Regions from separate parts of the Aminobacter sp. DSM 101952 genome, predicted to be linked through region 1. Evidence: riboswitches for the same ligand, from Rfam matches in the RefSeq annotation. Region 1 holds a riboswitch; the other holds the start of a gene.
The links. A riboswitch is a leader RNA that binds a small molecule or an ion and turns the genes downstream of it on or off. The one in region 1 is predicted to bind S-adenosylmethionine.
Positions count from the first base shown of each region.

Region 2: another riboswitch for S-adenosylmethionine. It lies ahead of metA (homoserine O-succinyltransferase); the one in region 1 lies ahead of ASC75_RS04760 (O-succinylhomoserine sulfhydrylase).

Region 1 covers NZ_LMCL01000003.1:39,912-43,183, reverse strand. The annotation lists gene apaG (Co2+/Mg2+ efflux protein ApaG) at 1-251, opposite strand, end outside; gene ASC75_RS04760 (O-succinylhomoserine sulfhydrylase) at 415-1,605, opposite strand; SAM riboswitch at 1,651-1,728, opposite strand; gene ASC75_RS04755 (2'-deoxycytidine 5'-triphosphate deaminase) at 1,870-2,958, shown strand; gene ASC75_RS04750 (ABC transporter substrate-binding protein) at 3,066-3,272, shown strand, end outside.
Region 2 covers NZ_LMCL01000008.1:39,831-43,102, reverse strand. The annotation lists gene ASC75_RS08725 (LysR family transcriptional regulator) at 1-207, shown strand, start outside; gene metA (homoserine O-succinyltransferase) at 261-1,178, opposite strand; SAM riboswitch at 1,229-1,306, opposite strand; gene hisC (histidinol-phosphate transaminase) at 1,460-2,572, shown strand; gene ASC75_RS08710 (prephenate/arogenate dehydrogenase family protein) at 2,576-3,272, shown strand, end outside.

The DNA of each region.
Region 1 (3,272 bases):
TACTGGTAGCTGTCCCCGGGGTTGAGCTCGGGCTGGTCGCCGACCACGCCCGGGCCCCGGACCTCCTCGACCTTGCCGCTGGCATCGGTGATGTGCCAGTAGCGCGACAACAGCTGGACGAATTCGTCCGAGTTGTTCTCGATGGTGACGCGGTAACCCCAGACATAACGGTTTTCCGATGGCTCCGACTGGTCCACCAGATAGAAGGGCTCGACCTCGACCGCGATGTTGCGGGTGATTGCGCGATACATATGCTGCGCTCCTTGGCCTGCACGGTGACAGAGTCCGCCGCTTGGCGCGGCGGGTCAACTCTCGTTTGCCGCATTCACGCTGATTGTGATGCAGCTGTGGCGGAATTCACCCTGCGTGGTGGCCGCCAAGGAGGCGCTCCGGCTTGCCGGAGCGCCGTTCTGGTCAGCGCGTCGCCTTCAGCGCATCGCCGATGTCGTTGAGCAGGTCGTCGGCGTCTTCGAGGCCGACCGACAGGCGCAGCGTGCCGTCGTCGATGCCGAGTTCGGCGCGGGCCTCGTCGGTCAGGTTCTTGTGCGTCGTCGTCGCCGGATGGGTGATCAGGCTCTTGGAATCGCCGAGATTGTTCGAGATCAGGATGATCCGGAGCGCATTCTCGAAGGCGAAGGCCGCCTTCTTGCCGCCCTTGACGTCAAAGCAGATCAACGTCGAGCCGCCCTTCATCTGGCGCTTGATGATGTCGGCCTGCGGGTGGTCGGCGCGGCCCGGATAGATCAGGCGCGACACTTCCGGGCTCTCGGCCAGGAAGTCGGCGATCCTGGCGGCGGCCTCGGTCTGCTGGCGCACGCGCAGCGGCAGCGTTTCCAGGCCCTTGAGCAGGGTCCAGGCGTTAAACGGCGACAGGCTCGGTCCGGTGTGGCGGAAATAGTCGTGCAGGTTCTCGTCGATCCACTTCTTGTCGGAGAGGATGACGCCGCCGAGGCAGCGGCCCTGACCGTCGATGTGCTTGGTGGCGGAGTAGACGACGATGTGGGCGCCGAGTTCGAGCGGCTTCTGCTGCATCGGCGTGGCGAAGACGTTGTCGACGACGACGCGGGCGCCGACGGAGTTGGCGAGTGCCGCAACCGCGGCGATGTCGATCACCTCGAGCGTCGGGTTGGTCGGGCTTTCCAGGAAGAACAGCTTGGTGTTGGGCCGGACGGCCTTTTCCCAGTTCCCGATGACGGTGCCGTCGACCAGCGTCGCTTCGATGCCATAGCGTGGTGCCAGCGTCTCGACGATCCAGCGGCACGAGCCGAACAGGGCGCGGGCGGCAACGATGTGGTCGCCAGCCTTCAGGCTGCACAGGATGGCGGCGGTAACCGCGGCCATGCCGGATGCCGTGGCGCGGGCGTCTTCGGCGCCTTCCAGCGCGCACATGCGCTTTTCGAACATGTCGACGGTCGGGTTGGCGTAGCGCGAATAGATGAAGCCCGGGGTCTCGCCTTTGAAGCGCGCTTCGGCACTTTCGGCGCTGTCATAGACATATCCCTGGGTGAGGTAGATCGCTTCGGAGGTTTCGCCGAATTCGGAGCGGAGCGTGCCGCCATGGACGAGGGTGGTCTGCGGATTCCAGTTGCGCTTGTCGGAGGTCATGAGCCTAAATCCAGATACAAAAAAACCGGTCGCGAAAAGTCGCAAACCGGTCCAAACGCGGCCCTTTAGCGACTTGTTTAACGTGGCTGCAAGCCGACCGGCCAAATCACCACGGGATAAAGGTCCTTTAGACCCATGGCCGGCTTGCGTCAATCGCAGGGGCGACTAAACGTCTTGGGCCACGCATATGGCCCCGGACGAGCTTCGGGGCCAGCGATCCTCGGCTGTCCGTTCGGATCGGCGGCGCGTAAAGGAGTGAGGCAATTGCGGCAGTCGGGCATTCTTCCGGACCAGGATATCGCGGCGCTGTTCGCCTCCGGCGCGCTCAAGGCGCCGCCGCTCGATGCCGACCAGATCCAGCCGGCCAGCCTCGATCTTCGCCTCGGCGCCAGGGCTTTTCGCGTTCGCGCCAGCTTCCTGCCCGGTCCCAATTCGCTGGTCTCGGCCAAGCTCGACCGCCTCAAGCTGCATGAGATCGACCTGAGCGAAGGCGCGGTCCTGGAGACCGGTTGCGTCTACATCGTGCCGCTGCTCGAAAGCCTGGCCCTGCCGGCCGAAATCTCGGCCTCGGCCAATCCGAAGAGCTCGACCGGCCGCCTCGACATCTTCACCCGCGTGATGACCGATCGCGGCCAGGAGTTCGACAAGATCCCCGCCGGATATGCCGGCCCGCTGTTTCTCGAGGTCAGCCCGCGCACCTTCCCGATCGTCGTGCGCAAGGGCTCTCGCCTGTCGCAGATCCGCTTCAGGAAGGGCAATGCCCTGCTGTCCGAGGCCGAACTGCATGCGCTGCACCTCTCCGACCGGCTGGTCGCCATCGATCCGCCCAACATCTCGGGCGGCGGCATCGCGCTTTCCATCGACCTCGCCGGCAAGCCGGGCAGCATCGTCGGCTACCGCGGCAAGCACCACACCGGCCTTGTCGATGTCGACAAGCGTGCGGCCCAGGACATCGTCGACTTCTGGGACCCGATCTACGCCCACGGCGCCGGCGAACTGGTGCTCGATCCCGACGAATTCTACATCCTGGTGTCGCGCGAGGCGGTGCATGTGCCGCCGCTCTATGCCGCCGAAATGACGCCGTTCGACCCGCTGGTCGGCGAGTTCCGCGTCCACTATGCCGGCTTCTTCGATCCCGGCTTCGGCCATTCCAGCGCCGGCGGCACCGGCAGCCGCGCCGTGCTCGAAGTGCGCAGCCACGAAGTGCCGTTCATCCTGGAGCACGGCCAGGTCGTCGGTCGCCTGGTCTACGAACACATGCTGTCGCGCCCCAAGGCGCTTTACGGCACCGACCTCGGCTCCAACTACCAGGCGCAGGGCCTGAAACTCTCCAAGCACTTCCGCATGGGCTGACCTTTGGTCAGCGCCGCCTGGCCGTTAGTTTGCTTGTCCATTTACAGCCATTGTGCTTGGCTGGACCAGGGACGCCCGGGAAGAGCGCCCGTCAAATGGAGAGGATCATGCAGATTACCCGGAAGTTCGCTTGCGCAGCCTCGCTCGCAGCGCTCTTGTTGACCCTTGGCGGAGCTTCCGCGCAGGAGAAGCTCAAGATCGGCACCGAAGGCGCCTATCCGCCCTTCAACACCGTCACCGCCGACGGCAAGCTGGCCGGCTTCGACGTCGACATCGCCAATGCGCTGTGCGCCCAGATGAAGGTCGAGTGCGAA
Region 2 (3,272 bases), on a different contig from region 1:
GCAGGCGTTGCGGCCGGGCTCGCGACATCCGTGTTTCCCAGCAGGTTGGCCCCGCCCGGCACCATCGAGATCAGCCGCAAGTTCAGCCTGCCCGGAGTGCCGTCGTCGGAGATCGTGTTGCATTCGACGCTGACCGACCGCCGCTCGCGCGAGGCGCTGCGCATCCTTGCCTGCGCCTTCCGCGAGCACCGGGCTTCGGCGGACTAGGTTCCGCGCACCTGCCGGAAACCGCGCCCGGATGCCGGGCGCGGTTTCCGAGGCTACTTGCCGATGTTTTCCAGATCGTAGGCCGTGGTCTGGTAGACCCGGTTGATCCAGTTGCCGAACAGCAGGTGGGCGTGCGAGCGCCAGCGGTTGAGCGGCCGGCGCTGCGGGTCGTCGTCGGGGTAATATTCGTGCGGCACCGCGATCTCGACGCCGGCGGCCACGTCGCGGTCGTACTCTTCCTTCAGCGAGGTCGAGTCGTATTCAATGTGGTTGAACATGTAGAGCCGGTTGCCGGTTTCTTCGGACAGTAGGCTCGGGCCGGTCTCTTCCGATTCCATCAGCAGTTCCAGGCCGGAGCCCGCGGGAATGTCGGTGGCACGAACCTCGGTCCAGCGCGACACCGGAATGGCGAAGTCGTCCGAGAATCCGGCGAGATAAGGCGACGCCGGCGCGTTGTTGTTGTGCCGGAAGACGCCGAAGGCCTTCTGCTCCAGCGTGTGCTTGGGGACCTTGTGGAAATGCCATGCCGCCGCCATCGCGCCCCAGCAGATGAAGAACGGCGAATGCACGTTGGTCGTCGTCCAGTCCATGATCTGCTTGAGTTCGTCCCAGTAGGTGACGTCCTCGAAGGGCAGCAGCTCGATCGGCGCGCCGGTGATGATGAAGCCGTCGAACTTGCGGTCCTTCACCTCGTCCCAGGTCTGGTAGAAGCTGATCAGGTGGTCTTCGGAGGTGTTCTTGGCCTTGTGGGTGCCGATACGAACCAGGGTCAGCTCCACCTGCAGCGGGCTGGCGCCGATCAGGCGGGCGATCTGGGTTTCCGTCCGCACCTTGTTGGGCATCAGGTTGAGCAGACCGATCTGCAGTGGGCGGATGTCCTGGCGGAGCGCGGTCTGCTCGTCCATGACGGAGACGCCCTCTTTCACCAGCACTTCACGGGCGGGGAGCTGATCCGGGATCTTGATCGGCACTGTGCGAACTCCAAACAACAAAAAACCGGCCTGCAGTCGCACAGCCGGTTTACGGATCGCAAACGGCCCTTTAGCGACTTGTTTAACGTGGCTGCAAGCCGACCGGCCAAATCACCACGGGTTCATGGCCTGCTATTACGCCTGGGCGGGGATTGCGTCAACCGTGACCCAATGGTCCAGCCAGAACCGCCGGTTTTGCCGGTTTTCCTCGACATTGGCGGCCCCTAGGGGTATTCCCGCTGCGGCCTCCATCCGGAGGCGCCAATCCAGGATTTTTCGACATGACCAAGGCACCTGAGCAGATTCGCCCCGAACCCCGCGCCGGCATCATGGACATCGCAGCCTATGTACCCGGCAAGAGCGCAGCTCCCGCAGGCGTGACCAAGGTTCATAAGCTCTCGTCGAACGAAAATCCGCTGGGCGCCTCGCCCCATGCCATCGAGGCGGTGAAGAAGCTCGCCGAAAAGATGGAGTATTATCCCGACGGGTCGGCCTCACGCCTGAAGCAGGCGATCGCGGCGACCCATGGGCTCAACCAGGCCAACATCCTGTGCTCGAACGGTTCCGACGAAGTTCTGGGCCTGCTGGCGCAGAGTTACCTGTCGCCGGGTGACGAGGCCGTCTACACCGAGCACGGCTTCATGGTCTACAAGATCTACATTCAGGCTGCGGGCGCCACGCCCGTCGTTGCCAGGGAAGAGGCCGAGAAGGCCAGCGTCGACCACATCATCGCCGCGCTGTCGCCGAAGACCAGGATCGTCTTCCTCGCCAACCCCAACAACCCGACCGGCACTTACTTGCCGTTCGAGGAGGTGCGTCGCCTGCACGCGGCGCTGCCGAAGAACGTACTCCTGGTGCTCGACGCCGCCTATGCCGAATATGTCCGTCGTAACGACTACGAGGCGGGCGTCGAACTGGTCGCGGCCAACGAGAACGTCGTCATGACGCGCACCTTCTCGAAGATCCACGGCCTTGGCGGCATGCGCGTCGGCTGGGTCTATGCGCCGTCGCACATCATCGAGGTGCTGGAGCGCATGCGCGGCCCGTTCAACGTCAACGCGGCGGCCATCGAGGCCGGCGTGGCGGCGATGGAGGACCGTGCCCATGTCGAGCGCACCATCGCCCACAACGCCCAGTGGGCCGAATGGCTCGTCAACCAGTTCGAGGCACTGGGCTTGCGCGTCACGCCTTCGGTAGGCAACTTCTTGCTGGTCCACTTTCCGGAAGATGCCAAGCATTCGGCTGCGGTCGCCGATGAGTATCTCAGCGCGCGGGGGTATATCCTGCGCAGGGTCGCCGGCTACGGCTTCCCCAATGCGCTGCGCATGACCATCGGCACTGAAGAGGCCAATCGCGGCGTCATTGCCGCACTCACCGAATTCCTGAAAAGTTGAAAAATGTCCGAACCCCTGTTTGACAAGATCGCCCTCGTCGGCATCGGCCTGATCGGCTCGTCGCTGGCCCGCGTCATCCGCCGCGAAGGGATTGCCCGCCACATCGCCATCTCCACCCGCAGTGCGGCGACGCTCGCCCGCGCCGAGGAACTCGGCCTCGGCGACAGCTATTCGACGGACGCCAAGGTGGCGGTGAAGGATGCCGACCTGGTCATCGTCTCGGTGCCTGTCGGCTCGTCCGGTGCCGTGGCCATCGACATGGCGCCGGCGCTGAAGCCGGGCGCCATCCTCACCGACGTCGGCTCGACCAAGGCCTCCGTCATCGCGCAGATGGCCCCGCATGTGCCCGAAGGCGTGCACTTCATCCCCGGCCACCCGCTGGCTGGCACCGAGAAGTCGGGCCCCGACGCCGGCTTCGCCGAACTGTTCGAGAACCGCTGGTGCATCTTCACGCCGCTGCCCGATACCGATCCGGTGGCGCTGGAGAAGCTGTCGGAGTTCTGGCGCCGCTGCGGCTCCAACATCGACACGATGGACCCCGAGCATCACGACATGACGCTCGCCATCGTCTCGCACCTGCCGCACATCATCGCCTACAACATCGTCGGCACGGCAGACGATCTGGAGTCGGTGACCAAGTCGGAAGTCATCAAGTATTCGGCTTCGGGCTTCCGCGATTTCACCCGTCTCGCCGCCTCCG